4 regions of the Simplicispira sp. GW247-4R2A genome follow, and region 1 is predicted to be linked to each of the others. Evidence: predicted binding sites of a transcription regulator. Region 1 holds the regulator's gene; each other region holds the start of a gene.
The links. Region 1 encodes FNR, which switches genes on or off when oxygen is low (the NO sensors DNR and NnrR bind a similar motif). Its sites were predicted from a motif close to TTGATNNNNATCAA; they were not measured.
Positions count from the first base shown of each region.

Region 2: a site for FNR is predicted at 2,014-2,027, ahead of ubiU (ubiquinone anaerobic biosynthesis protein UbiU). Genes of this name have one in related genera too.
Region 3: a site for FNR is predicted at 1,597-1,610, ahead of cobA (uroporphyrinogen-III C-methyltransferase). Genes of this name have one in related genera too.
Region 4: a site for FNR is predicted at 2,158-2,171, ahead of AC07ZH_RS05820 (COX15/CtaA family protein). Genes of this name have one in related genera too.

Region 1 covers NZ_JBWKZM010000007.1:115,048-119,255, forward strand. The annotation lists gene AC07ZH_RS07190 (sulfite exporter TauE/SafE family protein) at 1-395, opposite strand, end outside; gene hemN (oxygen-independent coproporphyrinogen III oxidase) at 397-1,779, opposite strand; gene fnr (fumarate/nitrate reduction transcriptional regulator Fnr) at 1,903-2,712, shown strand; gene AC07ZH_RS07205 (SWIB/MDM2 domain-containing protein) at 2,852-3,163, shown strand; gene AC07ZH_RS07210 (TonB-dependent receptor) at 3,492-4,208, shown strand, end outside.
Region 2 covers NZ_JBWKZM010000005.1:140,232-144,439, forward strand. The annotation lists gene AC07ZH_RS05735 (YidB family protein) at 51-524, opposite strand; gene AC07ZH_RS05740 (MFS transporter) at 597-1,781, opposite strand; gene ubiU (ubiquinone anaerobic biosynthesis protein UbiU) at 2,116-3,177, shown strand; gene AC07ZH_RS05750 (U32 family peptidase) at 3,192-4,100, shown strand.
Region 3 covers NZ_JBWKZM010000008.1:77,111-81,318, forward strand. The annotation lists gene AC07ZH_RS07665 (cytochrome D1 domain-containing protein) at 1-1,166, opposite strand, end outside; gene AC07ZH_RS07670 (c-type cytochrome) at 1,163-1,540, opposite strand; gene cobA (uroporphyrinogen-III C-methyltransferase) at 1,664-2,494, shown strand; gene AC07ZH_RS07680 (LysR family transcriptional regulator) at 2,474-3,430, opposite strand; gene AC07ZH_RS07685 (VOC family protein) at 3,612-4,154, shown strand.
Region 4 covers NZ_JBWKZM010000005.1:155,519-159,726, forward strand. The annotation lists gene AC07ZH_RS05805 (cbb3-type cytochrome c oxidase subunit I) at 1-1,374, opposite strand, end outside; gene AC07ZH_RS05810 (cupredoxin domain-containing protein) at 1,390-1,929, opposite strand; gene AC07ZH_RS05815 (hypothetical protein) at 1,943-2,098, opposite strand; gene AC07ZH_RS05820 (COX15/CtaA family protein) at 2,274-3,233, shown strand; gene AC07ZH_RS05825 (acyl-CoA dehydrogenase family protein) at 3,265-4,208, shown strand, end outside.

The sequences.
Region 1 (4,208 bases):
GATCGCCCTGCCGCCTCGACCCAGGCGGGCTGGCGCGCCAGCAGAAGCATCATCAGCCCCCAGGCCAGCACCGCGACGTGCATGAGAGTCCAGACCTGACGAAAGGCAGACGCCTGCTGCGTCACCCAGGCAAAACTCTGCATCGCAAATGCAATCAGCGCGCCCGCGCTGGCATAGCCACACAGCCGCCCCAGGTGGTAGGCCATCAGGCGCCTGCGGGCGCCGCGCGGGCTTTGCCAATGCAACGGCTGAACGTCGGCGCTTGCCATTGAGGCGGTGCCGGCCGGTAAGGTCGGGCGCGTCACGGCACTGCATGGCGCTGCGCACATGACCAGGCAGTGGGAGCCTCCGACGAGGCCCATCGCCAACGCTGTCCAGGCCAGCGAGCCGAGCACGTCAGATGATGCGCGAGAAGCGCGCGCGGTTGCGATCGGACTGCAGGTAACGGTCGAACACCATGGCAATGCCGCGCACGAAATACCAGCCCATCGACGTGACTTCAACGCCGTCGGGCTTCAAGGCGACCAAGCCCTGCTGCTCCATTTCGACAAGCTGCTCCAGCTCGCGTGCGAAATATTGGCGAAAGTCGATCAGCCAGGACTGCTCAACCGATTCGATGTTCAAGGCGCCTTGGCACATGATGGCCATGATCACCGCGCGGCGCACCAGGTCGTCCCGCGAAAGCGCCAAGCCGCGCACGATGGGCAAATGCCCCTGGTTAAGCCGGTCGTAGTAATCCTCAAGCGTCTTGGCATTCTGGCTGTAGGTCGCCCCCACCCGTCCAATGGCCGACACCCCGAGCCCGATAAGGTCGCAATCGGGCTGTGTGCTGTAGCCCTGGAAGTTGCGGTGCAGGCGCCCTTGCCGCTTGGCAACGGCCAGCGCATCTTCGGGAAGGGCGAAATGGTCCATTCCCACGTACACATAGCCAGCGTCCGTCAGGGCATCGAGCGAGCGCGAGAGCATGGAAACCTTGGCCGACCCCATGGGAAGATCGGCCCAAACAATGCGTCGCTGTGGCTTGAACCGCTCAGGCAGGTGCGCATAGGCATACAAGGCAATGCGGTCCGGGCGCAATTCCTTGATCTGCTCCAGCGTACGGTCGAAGGACTCAGGAGTCTGCTTGGGCAGGCCATAGATCAGATCGACGTTGACGGAATCAAAACCAATGGTGCGCGCAGCCTCCACCAGGGCGAACACCTGCTCGGCCGGCTGGATGCGGTGCACCGCCTTTTGCACGTCTGGATCGAAGTCCTGCACGCCAAAGCTCAGGCGATTGAAGCCCAGTTCCGCCAGCACCTTGAGCCGCCCGGCGTCTACGGTGCGCGGATCCACTTCAATGGAATATTCGCCCCCCGACACCAGCGTGAAGCTGCGCCGCAGCATGTCCATCAGCTCGCGCAATCCGTCATCGGACAAAAACGTGGGTGTGCCGCCACCCAGATGCAACTGGCTCACGATCGCGCCGGTGCCGCAATGCTGGGTATGCAGGTCGATCTCTCGGCTCAGGTAGCGCAGGTAGACGTCGGCACGGTCGTGGTGCTTGGTGATGATCTTGTTGCAGGCGCAGTAGTAGCACAGCGACTCGCAAAACGGGATGTGCACGTAGATGGACAAAGGCATGGCCTTTGCTGCGCTGCCCAGATGGCGCTGCTTCAAGGCCAGCACATAGTCGTCCTCGCCAAATGCCTCGACAAACCGGTCGGCCGTCGGGTACGAGGTGTAGCGCGGTCCGGAAACATCGAAACGGGTCAGCAATTCTGGCGTGGCAACGGTCATGGATTCTCCTGGAGAGGCGCTACTGTGCCCCACAGTAGAACGCAGCTTCTTGACCATAATCAAGAATGGACGGCGCCCCTTGGGGTTTGAAGGTACAGACTGCAATAGTTCATAATTTGATGTATGTCAGCATCCAGCACACCCACGGCTCGGCAACCCGCTGCGGCAAAAGCCTTGCCGACAAGCGATATTGCGCACATTCCCATCCAGGACGCATCGTCAACCTTCCGCGTTGCCTGTTCCAACTGCAATCTGCGTGAGCTCTGTCTGCCCGTGGGACTGTCGAGCGAGCAAATGGAGCGCGTGGATGATGTGGTGGCGGTGCGGCGCAAAATCAAGCGCGGCGGCATGCTGTTTCGCAACGGCGAGGCATTCACATCGCTCTACGCGATTCGCACGGGTTTTTTCAAGACCTGCGTGGCCACCGAAGATGGGCGCGATCAGGTGACGGGTTTTCAGATGGCGGGCGAGATCATCGGGCTCGATGGCATCGTCAACGACCACCACAGCTGCGATGCCGTGGCCTTGGAGGACGCCGAAGTGTGCGTCATGCCGTTTGACCGTATCGAAGAGATTTCGCGTGAAGTCACCGCCTTGCAGCACCATGTGCACAAGATCATGAGCCGCGAAATCGTACGCGAGCATGGCGTCATGCTGCTTTTGGGCAGCATGCGCGCGGAAGAGCGTCTCGCCGCCTTCCTGCTGAACCTGGTGCAGCGCCTGCATGCGCGCGGTTTTTCACAAAGCGAGCTGGTGCTGCGCATGACGCGGGAGGAGATCGGCAGCTACCTCGGCCTGAAGCTGGAAACCGTGAGCCGCACCTTCTCGAAGTTTGTCGAAGAAGGCATTGTCGAAGTCAAGCAGCGCCATGTGCGCATACAGGACCCCGAGGCGCTCAAGCGCATCGTCAACAGCCAGCAGGAATTCCGATAACCGTCCCCGGCGCTACACACAGACGCAAAAAAACCCTGTCTGCGCTTGGAAACCCGTTTTTTTGCCATTAGCATCCCTCTGCCAGTGGAGAAACAGGTTTTCGCTGGTCCATCGAACACCCAACCAGGAAAAAACCAACATGGCAACTGCAAAAAAAGCCCCGGCCGCTGCCGGCGCCAAGACGGCCGCTCCCGCAAAGAAGCGCACCCCCAACGCCGCCTTCATGAAGGCCCTCACGCCCAGCCCGGCCTTGGCTGCCGTCGTAGGCGCTGCACCGCTGCCCCGCACCGAAATCATCAGCAAGCTGTGGGTCTACATCAAGGCGCACAACCTGCAGGACGCCGCCAACAAGCGCATGATCAATGCCGACGCCAAGCTCAAGGAAGTGTTCGGCAAACCGCAAGTCTCGATGTTCGAAATGGCGGGCCTCATCGGCAAGCACGTGAAATAAGGCGCTTTGCGTTCACACTCAGGCCGGCTTTTGCCGGCTTTTTCACGCCATGCGCACCAATGCTGTTGGAAATCAGCATCATTGTTAACGCGAATAAATCTCATTTGATTTAGAATAATACTCTGTCACGAGGCACAGCCACGGTTTTCCCAGCCACTGCTTCTTGCGCCTGATGGGCCCACGCCCACCAAGACCCAAGACCCAAGTCCACAGCAACCGGAGAACCCTTTTGGCCCACGCTCGCACACCGCGCCCCCCTTCCCAACCCGCCTCGACGGCACCTTCAACGGCAGGCGCCGACAAGGCCTTGATTCCGCTGGGGGCCTTGATGCTGCTGGCAACCTGCAGCGGCTGGGCGCAAACCGCGCCCACGACCGGCGCGCAGCTCCCCACCGTCACCGTCAAGGGCAGCGCAGACATCCAGAACAAAGACACGCTCAAGCCCGCCACCACCACCATCGGCAAAGGCAAACAGGCCCTGCGCGACATTCCGCAGAGCGTGACCGTATTCACCGAGCGGCTCATGACCGACCGCAACCAGGACGACTTTCGCGACGTGCTGCGCAGCACGGCAGGCGTCACCTTCCAGGCGGGCGAGACCGGCGAGGAAGACATCCGCCTGCGCGGGTTCTCGCTTGGTCAGGCCGGCGACATTTATGTGGATGGCATGAAGGACGCCCCGCTCTACGAGCGCGACACCTTCAACAACGACAGCGTCGAGGTGCTCAAGGGCTCGGCCTCCATGCTGTTTGGCAAAGGCTCGACCGGCGGCGTGGTCAACCAGGTCAATAAGATGCCGCTGCTGATGGACCAGCACGAAATCAGCTACACGCTGGGCACCGGCCAGGAAAACCGGCTGACGGGGGACTTCAACTTTCTCACGGGCGAGAACGCCGCCTTTCGCCTCAACGCACTGGTGCACGACGAAAAGAACTACGGCGCCAAACAGCGCAAGCTCGGCATCGCCCCCACCTACAGCTGGGGCATTGGCACGCGCGATGAGTTCTCGGTGGGCCTTTATTCGCTCGGCATCAAGGGGCGGCCA
Region 2 (4,208 bases), on a different contig from region 1:
TATTTTGCGGCGAAATTCGGCTCTAGCGCTTATGTGGTAAGCGTCAACAGCTATGCTCTTTGAAGCAAACCACCCAACATTCCCATCAAATCACTGGCATTGCCCAGGCCGCCTGCAGGGGCCTGGCCCTGGGGCGTGAGATGGTCAACCAGGCCGGGCAGCATCTGCGCCAGGCTGGAAGCCGCTTCGCCAGGGTTCAGTCCCATCCGGGCACCGAGTTGCGATACGGCATCGGGCCCCAGTGCCTGCGTGACTTGGTCGCCCGTCACGGGCTGGTTGGCGCCCGTGCCCAACCACGAGGCGACCACATCGCCCAGCCCCGCTTGCTGAAATTTTGCCACCAGGCCGCCCAGGCCACCGTGCCCGCCATCGTCGGCCAGCATGCCCATGACGGCGTGCACCACCTGGGGATTGTTGGCCGCCAGAGCCACCAGACCGCTCAGCGCGCCCAAGGCACCTTCCGTACGCTCGCCTTGCGACTGCGCGTTCATCACCGAACCCAAGACCGAATCAAGCAAACCCATAACGGACTCCTTAAACAACAAGCGAACAAGCGCCAAGTGTGCCCCGATGAGGGAGCCGCCGCTTGTCCGCTCCTAGACCGACGGCTGCAGGCGCCGCTGGCGCGCCATCAACCACAGGAGCGCCCCGCCGGTAAGGCACAAGGGCGGCAGAGATGCCAGATTCAGCCAGTTCCAGCCGCTGGTGGTCACCAGGGCCCCAGAAGCCAGCGAGGTGACGGCCATGGTGGCAAAGACGAAGAAGTTGATGGCGCCCTGCGCCCGGTCTTTTTCCTCCTTCCGGTAGGCGGTCAGCGCCAGGGTGGTGCTGCCGGTGAAGAGAAAATTCCAGCCCACGCCGAGCAGGAACAGCGCTGCGGTGAAATGGGCGATCTCCTGCCCCGACAGCGCGATGCCCACACACACCAGGTTGAGCAACACACCCAGAAACATGACCGGCAGCGTGCCCACCCGTTTGATGAGGTGGCCGGTGAAAAACCCCGGCGCAAACATGCCGATCACGTGCCATTCGAGCACCAGGGCAGCCGAGTCAAAGCCAAAGCCGCAGACCTGCATGGCCAGCGGCGTGGCCGCCATCAGCAGGTTCATCACGCCGTAGCCCAGCGCCGCGCCCAGCACCGCCACCGCAAAGACCGGCTGGCGCAGCAATTCGCTGAGCGGGCGGCCGGCGGGCAACGGCGTAGCGCCAGGCGTGGGCTTGGGCAGGGCTTCGAACCGCACGCCGGCCATGCAGGCCATGGCGAGCAAGGCCACCAGCATCAGCGCCATGTAGGCGCCAGCAAACGGCACGGGAAACAGGTTGCGCGTGCCGCTCGCCAGGTTCGGCCCTGCCACGGCTCCCAGCAAACCGCCGGCCAGCACCAGCGAAACGGCCTTTTCACGAAACGCCGATGCGGTCAGCTCGGCTGCGGCAAAGCGGTACAACTGGCCATTGGCGTTGTAATAGCCAGCAAGGACCGTCGCGGCGCACAGCAGCCAGAAGTTGGCACTAAAAGCCGCCCAGGCACACAGCGCTGCCGATAAAAAGGCGACCGCCAGCCCGAGCTGGAACGAGCCGCGCCGCCCCCAGCGCGTCTGGCTGGCCGCGACCAGCGGCGTCGAGAGCGCGCCGCCCACCACATAACCCATGACCGGCAGTGTCGCCATCCAGCCAAACGGCGCCAGTTGCAGGCCCACGAGCCCATTGATGGCGATGAAGACCACGTTGTTGGTCATCAGGAGGCCCTGGCACAGGGCGAGCAGCCAAAGATTTTTCTTCATGGGGGTCGTCATCCTAGAACTGGCCGTTGACCGCTCGTTATCGTCTGAAAAGTCGCATGGCGACCGGCATGGTTGGCTTCGTTGGCGCGCCCCTCTGGGGCAGACAGCGCTAGGCACCCACCAGCACCACGCTGGCCGCACCATGCGGCGTTTCTAGAACCATTCTGCGGGGCCGCGGCCGTCTTTGTCCGTCGTGTGGGCGCCGAGGGGCGGCTTCGATTGTGGCGCAGTCTTGACAAAGGTCAGCGCACAGCGTGCCGGTCGCGCGTATGGTTGCGCGCTATTGCGCAGTCGCCCGGCCCTGCGGCGCTCGCGCTTTTCTCCTGGTCTCCGCATGCACGCCCCCACACCCACCTCCACACCCGAAGCCACGGCGCCCGCAAGCGCGCCGCTCCCGTTTGAACTGGTCTGCCCCGCAGGCAGCCTGCCAGCCCTCAAGGCGGCGGTCGACAACGGCGCCAGCTGCGTCTACCTGGGCCTGCGCGACGCCACCAATGCCCGCAACTTCGCCGGCCTGAACTTCGACGAGGCCGCCATTGCCAGCGGCATTGCCTATGCCCACGCACGCGGCTGCAAGGTGTTCATGGCGCTCAACACCTACCCGCAGGCCGCCAACCCCGCACCCTGGTGTGCCGCGGTGGACAAGGCCGTGGATCTGGGCGTGGACGCCGTCATCCTGGCCGACCCGGGGCTCATGCAGTACGCCGCGCAGCACCACCCCAAGCTGCGCCTGCACCTGTCGGTGCAGGGCTCGGCCACCAGTGCCGACGCCATCAACTTCTACCGCGAACAGTTCGGCGTGGTGCGCGCCGTGCTGCCGCGCGTGCTGTCGATGGAGCAGGTGCAGCGCGTCATCGACCGTACCCCGGTGGAAATCGAAGTCTTCGGTTTTGGCAGCCTGTGCGTGATGGTGGAGGGGCGTTGCGCCCTGTCGTCCTATGTGACCGGCGAATCGCCCAACACGCACGGCGTGTGCTCGCCGGCCAAATCCGTGCGCTGGCAAGAGACGCCCAAGGGCCTCGAATCGCGCCTGAATGGCGTGCTGATAGACCGCTACGCCCCCGGCGAGAACGCGGGCTACCCGACGCTGTGCAAGGGGCGCTTTGACGTGGCCGAAGACAAAAACTACTACGCCATCGAAGAGCCCACCAGCCTGAACACGCTCGAACTCCTGCCCGAGCTCATGAAGATCGGCGTGCGCGCCGTCAAGATCGAAGGGCGCCAGCGCAGCCCCGCCTACACCGCCCAGGTCACCAAGGTCTGGCGCGAGGCCATCGACAACTGCCTGGCCGACCCCTTGCGCTACACCCCCAAGACCGCCTGGATGGCCAGTCTCGACCAGGTGGCCGAGGGCCAGCAACACACCCTGGGCGCTTACCACCGCCCTTGGAAATAATGACGATGCCCGCTTTGAAACTCTCCCTCGGTGCGCTGCAGTACTACTGGCCGCGCCAGACCATTTTTGATTTCTACGAGGCCATCGCCGCCTCGCCGGTGGACATCGTCTACCTGGGCGAAACCGTGTGCTCGCGCCGCCATGAGCTGCGCCTGTCCGACTGGATCGACATTGCCGACCTGATGCGCGATTCGGGCAAGGAGGCCGTGCTGTCCACCCAGGTGCTGCTCGAATCGGGCGTCGAGGTGAGTGCCATGCACAAGGTCACCAGCAACCTGGATTACCTCATTGAAGCCAACGACATGGGCGCGGTGCAGCGCCTGGCGGGCCAGCGCCCCTTTGTTGGCGGCCTGCACCTGAACATCTACAACCAGCCCTCGCTCACCTGGCTGGCTTCGCTGGGCGCCACGCGCTGGGTGGCGCCGCTGGAGATGAAGCACCAGGACCTTTCCGCCCTGATCGAGGCCGGCCCGCAGAACCTGCAGACCGAGGTGTTTGCCTATGGCCGCATGCCGCTGGCCTTCTCGGCACGGTGTTTCACCGCGCGCCAGCGCAATTTGCCCAAGGACGATTGCCAGTTCAGCTGCATGGACCACCCCGACGGCCTGATGCTCAAGACGCGCGAGAGCCAGGATTTTCTGGTGCTCAACGGCATCCAGACGCAATCGGCCCGCGTGCACAACCTGATCGACGAACTGCCGCGCATGCAGCGCATGGGTGTCGCCGTGGCCCGCATCAGCCCGCAGGCCCAGCACACGGGCGAGATCGTCGCCCTGTTCGACGCCGTGCGCCGCGGCACGCTGGCACCACACGACGCCCGCGCCCAACTGCAGCCCCTGGTGCCCGACCAGAGCTGCAACGGCTACTGGCACGGCCAGCCCGGCCTGGATCTGGTGGAGACGCCAGCGCTGGCTCCTGCCTGACACCCAAGCGATGCGACTCGAAAAATACGATTCAAAAGTGCCTCTGACGCTTATTGGATAAGCGCTAACAGCTATCAAGATAGAAGCAGAGAACACCACCCCACAAGG
Region 3 (4,208 bases), on a different contig from region 1:
CCGCTGGGGGAATCGACCTCCAGAACGGCCTGGGTGGCGAAGCTGTGGGTGTCGATTACGCTCACCCGGTTGGCATCGCGCGAGCTGATCCATACCGATTCGCCGCGTGGTGTGAACTCCATGTGCAGCACCGCCTTGCCGGGCTCCAGCGTGCGCACGATCTGCTGCGTGGTGGTGTCGATGACTTGTACGCGGTGGTAGTCGGGTACGGCAAAGTTCACCCACACCTGGCGTCCGTCGGGCTGCGCCATGACGAACACCGGTTGGCCGGCGACCGGGATGCGGCCCACCTCCTGCCAGCTTTCGGTGTCCACCACCAGCACCTCGTGGTGGCCAATCGCGGGCAGGTAGGCGCGCCGGCTGGCCACGGCCCAGCCGCGCAGATGCGGCATCTTGTAGACCGGCAGCGTCTGCTCACCGCGGCCATAGCCGTTCAGAATGCGGCGTACTTTGGGGGGCTCCTGCCACAGGTCCACCAGCGCCAGTCCGTCCTCGCCAAACAGGCCGGCGATGTAGTGCCGACCATTGGGCGTGACCAGCGCGTCGTAGGGCTGGCGCCCGATGTTCGGGATGCGCGTGGTGTGGGGGTGCGCAGGGTCGGAAAAATCGGTGATGCGAATCTCGCCCGCGTCGAACAGGCTGTAGGCAAAGCGCTGGCCGGGCAGGTCCACGAGGCCCACCACGCGCGAGAGTTTTCCCGGCGCGTACTCGGCGGGCACGTCGGCCACCAGCGCCAGCGTCTGCGCATCGAATGCCTTGATACCGCCAGGCGTGTAGTTCTGCGCCACCACCAGGCGCCCGTCCGCGCTGATGGCTCCACCGATGGAGTTGCCTGCCTGCATCACGCGGCCGACGATGGCCTGGGTGAGCAGATCCACCTTGGTGAGGCACCCGTCACGCCCGAACACAAAGGCATAGCGGGTATCGCGCGAAAAAACCACCGAGGCGTGCGACAAGTCGCCCAGGCCCGTGACCTGGCCCAGCAGCGTGCGGTGGCTGGTGTCGATGATGGCCAGCGTGCCGCTGGCGCGCAGCACCACCACACCCAGGTCGCCGGTGCCTCGCAGCACGGGGGCCGCAGCTTGGGGTGGCGGAGCGGTGGAGGCACAGCCGCTGGCAAGAAGGCCGGCAGCGGCGGCGGTGGTGAGAAGATGCCTGCGGTTCATGGATGTGCTTTCGGAAGTTCGGGAAAACCGGTGAGCAGTTGTTCTGCAATCCAGTGGGCGTCGCTTTCGCTCAGCATGGCGCTCCAGGGGGCCATGGGTGTTCCAGGACGCCCACCGTAGATGGTGGCTTCCAGGGCTTCAACGGGTTTGCCGGCCAGAGCGGCTGCGGTCAGTGCCGGCCCCAGGCCCCCAGTCAGGCGCATGCCGTGGCAGGAGCCACAGTCCTGCCGGACCATGCGCACGAGTGCCTGCTGGCGCCCGGTGTCCGGTACCGTCTGTGCATTGCCCGCAATGGTGATGCCCGGAGCCAAGGCCAGGAAGGCGACGGCGCCAGCGAGCTTGCGCCGCAAGCAAGGGACAGGGAAAAACAACATAGCGTGGCGCCAAAACGAAGACAAACAAATAATCAGGGTTATCCCGCGCCGAGTACTTGACTAGTATCAAGAGCTATCGTGCTGCAGCTTTTGACAATGGTCTGTATTGATGCAGGAGATGCGATGAATGATGTTTCGCCGGGCGCCGCAAGCGCTGCGCCCCCCGCCAGTCCCGCCCCCTGGGGCTTGGTCACATTGGTCGGGGCCGGTCCGGGGGATGCGGAACTGCTGACGCTCAAGGCGGCGCGCGTGCTGGGAAGCGCAGAGCTGGTGCTCTACGACCATCTGGTGTCCGACGCTGTACTCGCCCACATTGCGCCTGGCGCAGAGCGGATCTATGTCGGCAAACAAAGCCGAAACCACACCCTGCCGCAGGAAGGCATCATCGAGCTGATGGTGCGGTTGGCGCGCCAGGGGCGCTCGCTGGTGCGCCTTAAAGGCGGCGATCCGTTTGTCTTCGGGCGCGGAGGCGAAGAGGCCGAAGGCTTGGCTGCGGCCGGCATTGCCTGCGAAACCATTCCGGGCATCAGCGCGGCCCAGGGTGCCGCCGCCGCCACCGGCATACCGCTCACGCACCGGGAAACCGCCGGCATGCTGGTCTACGCCACGGGGCACCTGCAGGGTGCACAGGAGGACCGTACGGTGCAGCTCGATTGGGAGGCGCTTGCGCGCCCCTGGCAGACGGTAGTCATTTACATGGGTGTCGGCACATTGCCTGTGGTGTGCGAGCAACTTGTTGCCCATGGCTTGCCGGAAACCACACCGGCGGCGCTCGTCGAGCGCGCCACGCTGCCCGAGCAGCGCTGCATCGTAGGAACCGTGGCCACATTGCCGTCGCTGGGCGTGCGGTATGGCGTGAAGCCGCCGGCGCTGATCATGATTGGCGAGGCCGTCGGGCGCCAGGTCGTCCCGCCCGGTGGCGCCGGCATGGTGTCAGGGCTTGTGCCTGTCTGATACCTGCGTTGGCAGGGCCGTCGGGTCTCCGGCAACGCCCCAGTGGTGCGATGCCACATACGCCAGCAGAAATTCCCTGAAACTCTGCGCAGCCGGCGACAGCGTGGCTGCGCTGCGCTGGTAGACCAGAAACTTGCGCAGTACCTGCGGCTCGTGCAGCGGGGCCAGTCGCAGCTGGTACAGACGTACCAGCGAGCTGGCATAAGGCAGGCACGCCGTGATACCCAGGCCGGCGCTGACCATGCTCAGCGCGGTCGTCATGAAGGTCACTTCGTTGCTGGGGTTGAGCGTGATCTCCCGCAAGGCGCCGTGCAGGTCGAGCGACAGCCGTTCGGCAAACTGCCCCTGCAAGGCAATGAACGGGTGCGTGATGGCGTCGCTCCAGCAAATGCGCGGCAGCTCGGCCAGCGGGTGGTCGCTTGGAAACACCACCATGAAAGGCATTTCAAACAAGGTCTCACCTGCCATGTCGCCGCCCATGCCGCGCTCGGGGCCGACACCGAAATCGGCTTCCCCCGCGGCCACGCGCGCGAGCACGCCATCGACCGCGCAGTCCGACAGGCGCACCTGCACGCCGGGGTGCTCGCGCCGGTAGGCGGCAATCACTTCGGGCATCAGCGTGCACGCCATGAGTTGGGGCGCTGCCACGCGCACCACGCCGCGCCGCAATGCCTTGAGGTCGTCGATGCCGCCCAGCACCCCGTCGAGGTCTTGCAGGATCTTGTCGATCAAGGGCACAAAGCCCCGGCCAGCTTCGGTCAGGCCGATGCTGCGGGTGCTGCGCTCGACCAGGCGCACGCCCAGGCTCTGCTCCAGTTCCTTGATCAGGCTGCTGAGCGCCGACTGCGTCACGTGCAGGGAGACAGCGGCCTGCGTGAAGCTCCCGGTGCGCACCAGCGCCACCAAAGCGCGCAACTGGCGCAGGCTCACATTCATTAAATTTCCTTGTGAATGCAGAAAAATAAAGCGTTTGAATCATAGATCGAGAAAGTCTTTAATTCAAACCATCGCAAGGCACCCCAAGTGGTCTGCGACCCGCCCGCAGCGTGCCGTGTCCATGCTGCAACCAAGGCGATTTCTGGATGCTGGCACGAGCGACCCGATTGGAGACAAGCACATGAAGATCAAGAAGTTTCACCATGTGGCCTACCGCTGCATCAACGCCAAGCAAACCGTGGAGTGGTACGGCAAATACCTGAACATGGATTTCATCCTGGCGATTGCCGAGGACGAAGTGCCGTCCACCAAGGACCCCGACCCCTACATGCACATCTTCCTGGATGCGGGCAACGGCAACATCCTGGCGTTCTTTGAACTGCCCACCAAGCCGCCCATGGACCGCGACCGCAACACCCCCACGTGGACGCAGCATCTGGCCATGGAAGTGGGCAGCATGGAAGAAATGATGGACGCCAAGGCGCGCATGGAAGCCGATGGCATCGAAGTGCTGGGCCCCACCGACCACACCATCTTCAAGTCCATCTACTTCCGCGACCCCAGCGGACACCGGCTGGAGTTGGCCGTGAACACCGGTACGCCCGAGATGATGAAGCAACTCGACGAAGTCAAGTGGGACATGATCAACGAGTGGGACCGCACCAAGAAGGCGCCCAAGCACGCTGCCTGGATGCACGACGGCAAGGGATTCCCCGGCGCCTGAGCGCGCAGGCCCGCCAACAGGTTGTTAATTCAGCCCGCCGCGTGCGGGCTGCAC
Region 4 (4,208 bases), on a different contig from region 1:
GTGCCGCCGCGAGACGCCCAGGGTGCCGGCGCCCATCATCACCAGGCAGAAGAAGTACATCGAGAAACCGAACAGGTAAGGCTGAATCTTGGCCAAACCCGGCGCAATCGTCTCGCGCTTGAACAGCACCGGAATCAGGAAGTACGTCAGCGCCATGAACGACAGCGTGGTGCCAATCACCACCGTAGCGTGGAAGTGGCCCGGCACGTAGATGGTGTTGTGGATGAGGAGGTTGAGCTGCTCGGTACCCATCATGACCCCCGAAATACCACCCAGGAAGCCAAAGCCAATGATGGAGATGAACACCCCGGAGAAAGTCGGGTTGCCCCACGGCGCCTTGCGCAGCCACTCGAACAATCCCTTGTTGTAGCCCTTGGCGCGCTGCGCCACTTCCATGGCCCCCGGAACCGTCAAGCCGTGGATCATCGAAGCCAGCACGGCAAAGTACATGAAGTAGCTGGTGTTGACCACTTTCCACTCGGTGCTCACACCGGGGTCGGCCAGCAAGTGGTGGGCACTGGCAAGCTGCAGGAAGAAGATGTAGAGCAGGAAAGCGCCACGGCTCACCCGCTCGGACATCGGCTTGGCGCCGAACACCACGGCGGCCACCATGTACCAGATCGAGATATGCGCCGCCACGTTGATCTGCTGCGACGAGTGGCCAAAGGCCCACCAGATGGTGCGGTAGATCAGCGGATCGACTTCCTTGATGAGCCCGATCGACAGGAAGAACGTCGGGATCAGGATGATGGCGCCGGAGACGATGGTGAACACCGCAATGATGGCCGCGACGATGGCGCCAAAGGTCACCAGGGGCACCGAGCCCTGGTAGGTCTTGTCGCGCTTGGCGACCACCAGGGTGCCAAAGAACACGAAGCAGGCAATCAGCGCGCCGACGGCAAAGAGGATCAGGCCCAGGTAGAACCAGGGCGTGGCCATCATCGGCACGTAGGACGTCATCATCACGCTGGAGTTGCCACGGAACACATCGATGTTGTTCATGACGGCGCCGATCAGCATCAGCGCGTAGGCCAGCCAGGCGATTCTTGGCGTGGCGATCCGGCATCGCAGCAGCGTCGACGAGCAAAAGTACAGCACAGCGACTTCAAAGAAGATCATCCAGAAGATGAGCATGTTGATGCCGTGCGCGGTAAGCACCGTGTAGAAGGTGTCGGCAGCCAGCCAGTGCACAGCAGGCCAGCGGGTCAGCACCACGCCAATGGCGAGGATGCCGCCAACGAGCAGCGCGACGACAGCCGTCACCGCGTTGAACTTCATCAAAAGCTCGGCATTGCGTTCGAATTGCAGGCCCGAGCGCGGGCAGGTGCGGTAGGTAGTGGCGCTGGCAGACAGCGCGGCAGAAGTTGCAGCCATGGTGTTGTGCTCCTGCTATTTCACGTAGAGGCGTCCCACCATCGTGTGGTGGTTGATGCCGCAATATTCGTTACACACAATCGAGAACTGGCCCGACTGGTTGGGCGTGATCTTGACCACGTGCTCGTACCCAGGCACCACCTGGATATTGATGTTGGTGGGCTGCAGCGAGAAGCCGTGGTTGTAGTCCATGGAAGTCAGGTGCAGCTTGTAGGTTTTGTCTTTCTCAAGCTCCAGAATGGGCCTCCAGGCCCAGAGGCGCGCGGTCAGGTAGATGTCGCTGCCCACGGGCGGATGCACCACCGGAATTTTCTCGTCGGTTTCGGTGCGCACGGTGTATTTGTCCACCATGGCCTGTGCCTTGGCGGCGAATTTGTCCGGCGTGGTTTTGTAGGTTTCCGTGGAGAGGTTCTGCTTGCCGTAGACATGCCAGAACACCATCATGAGGAACATGACCATGCACCAGGCAAAGGCAATGGCGATCCAGACGGCTTCAACGCGATCAAGCGGGTGTTTCCACCAAAGCCGCTCTGCTGGGGGAAGAATGGCACTCATATGCGGTTCTCCCTCACTTGGCCACGGGGATGGTCAAGATATCGATCACCCCCCAGAGTGAATACACGATCATCGGGACCATCACCCCGATGAACAGAAGCAGAAAGGGGTTATCGAGCAGTTGCTGAAGCATCGGCACCTTCTCGTTCTCGTCGTCATGGTGTTCCATGTTGTCTCCTCGGTTACCAAAAGGTGCAAACCATTTTCCGGTTTGAAATCAGCATAGGCTTGATTTGCAACAAGGTCCATAGGCGCCCGCACTAGTGGTAAACACCTGGAAGTCCGCTCAAGCTGCGTGGTTTTGAACAAAATCGGTGCCGCCAAAAGCAATGCTCCTACCTCCCTTGCCCCCTTCTACCGATCCCTTTGGGCGCCGGCGCACGCTTTTGCAGCGCGCCGCCTGGCTGTGCGCGCTGCTCGTGCTGGTGGTGACGGGTTTGAGCGCCTTTTTGCGCCAGAGCAGTGCCGGGCTGGACTGCACGCCATGGCCGGCATGCCATGCCCGCGCAGCCCGCGCCGAGGCGGCGCGCGCACCGCCCAGCGCTGCCGAGCACTCGGCACGCGCCGTGCACCGCGCCGTGGCCTCGTCGCTGCTGCTTCTGTTGGCGGCCATGGCGGCCTTCGCCTGGCGGCGCAGCTTGCGCCTGGCCGCCGAGGGGCGCGTCGTCCTGGTTGCGCTTGGCTTGGTTCTGTTTCTTGCCGTACTCGGCCCCTTCACCGCCAACGCGCGTGCGCCGGCGGTGACGCTGGGCAACCTGTTGGGCGGCCTGCTGCTGTTTGCCGCATGTGTGCGATTGGCGGTGCCACCAGGCGCCATGGGCGAGCAGCAGCGCCAACGCCTGCACCTTTGGTCCGTGGTGGCAGGGCTCGTCCTGCTGCTGCAGATCGGCCTGGGCGCACTGGTGAGCGCGGGCTATGCAGGCCTGAGTTGCCCGCAGCTCTCCAGTTGCCGCCCCGGCGCGGATGGCTGGACGGCACTCAAGCTTTGGCTCCCTCCCGGCGAAGGGGCTGGAATGCCGCATTACGCCGCGGGGATGGGCGTGCATCTGCTGCACCGTTTGGCCACGCTGGCCACGCTGGCCGCGCTGGGGATACTGGCGCTCTCGGCCTGGCAGGCCAAGCGACGGCGCGAGGCGGCTTTGCTCATGGCTCTGGCAGCGCTGCAAGTCGAGCTTGGCGTGACGCTGGTGCTCGCCCAATTGCCCCTGGCCGCCGCCCTGGCGCACAACCTGCTGGCCGCCCTGCTGCTGGGAACCGTGGCAGCGCTCGCCGCCCGCAGCGCCCCGCTGTCGCCTCGGTTGTGACGCGGCGCTGCCGCGCTGCCCACAATCGCGCATGGACTTCGCACCTTCTCCCCGCGCGCAGGAAATGCTGCAGCGCTTGAATGCTTTTCTGGAGCGCTACCTGCTGCCGCACAACGCTGCCTGGCACGCGGCGGCGCAGGCCGGTCAGTTCCCGCCGCCATTTTTGGAAGACCTGAAGGCGCTGGCGCGCGAAGAAGGTTTGTGGAATTTGTTCCTGCCCGGCTTGCAGGAGGATGAACCCGGCACGCGCCTTGCCAACCTTGACTACGCACCGCTGGCCGAATCCATGGGCCGCCTGCCCTGGGCGGCCGAGGTTTTCAACTGCAGCGCGCCGGATACCGGCAACATCGAATTGCTGCACCGCTTTGCTTCGCCCGAGCAGCGCGCGCAATGGCTGGGGCCGCTGCTGAGCGGGCGCATTCGCTCGGCCTTTGCGATGAGCGAGCCCGACGTGGCGTCGTCCGACCCAACGAACCTGCAGACCACCGTGCGCCGCGATGGCGATGCGCTGCTCGTGAGCGGGCGCAAGTGGTTCATCACCGGCGCAGCACACCCGAACTGCCGCTTGCTGATCGTCATGTGCCGCAACGCCGACGACGGCGCAGAGGATGCAGGCACGCACCGCCGCCACAGCATGGTGCTGGTGCCGCTAGATGCGCCAGGCGTGCACATGGTGCGCAACATCCCCGTGCTGCACCACCACGCACCCGAGGGGCATTGCGAGATCCTCTTGCAGGACGTGCGCGTGCCCCCCAGCGCACTGCTCGGCGAGTGGGGCGCAGGCTTTGCCATGGCGCAGGCACGCCTGGGGCCTGGGCGGGTCCACCACTGCATGCGCACGATTGGGCAGTGCGAGCTCGCCTTGCAACTGGCGGCCGAACGCGCGCTGGAGCGCAAGATGTTTGGCAGCTACGAATCGGGCTTTGCCAATGTGCAGGACTGGCTGGCCGAGTCGCGCATCGAAATCGACCAGGC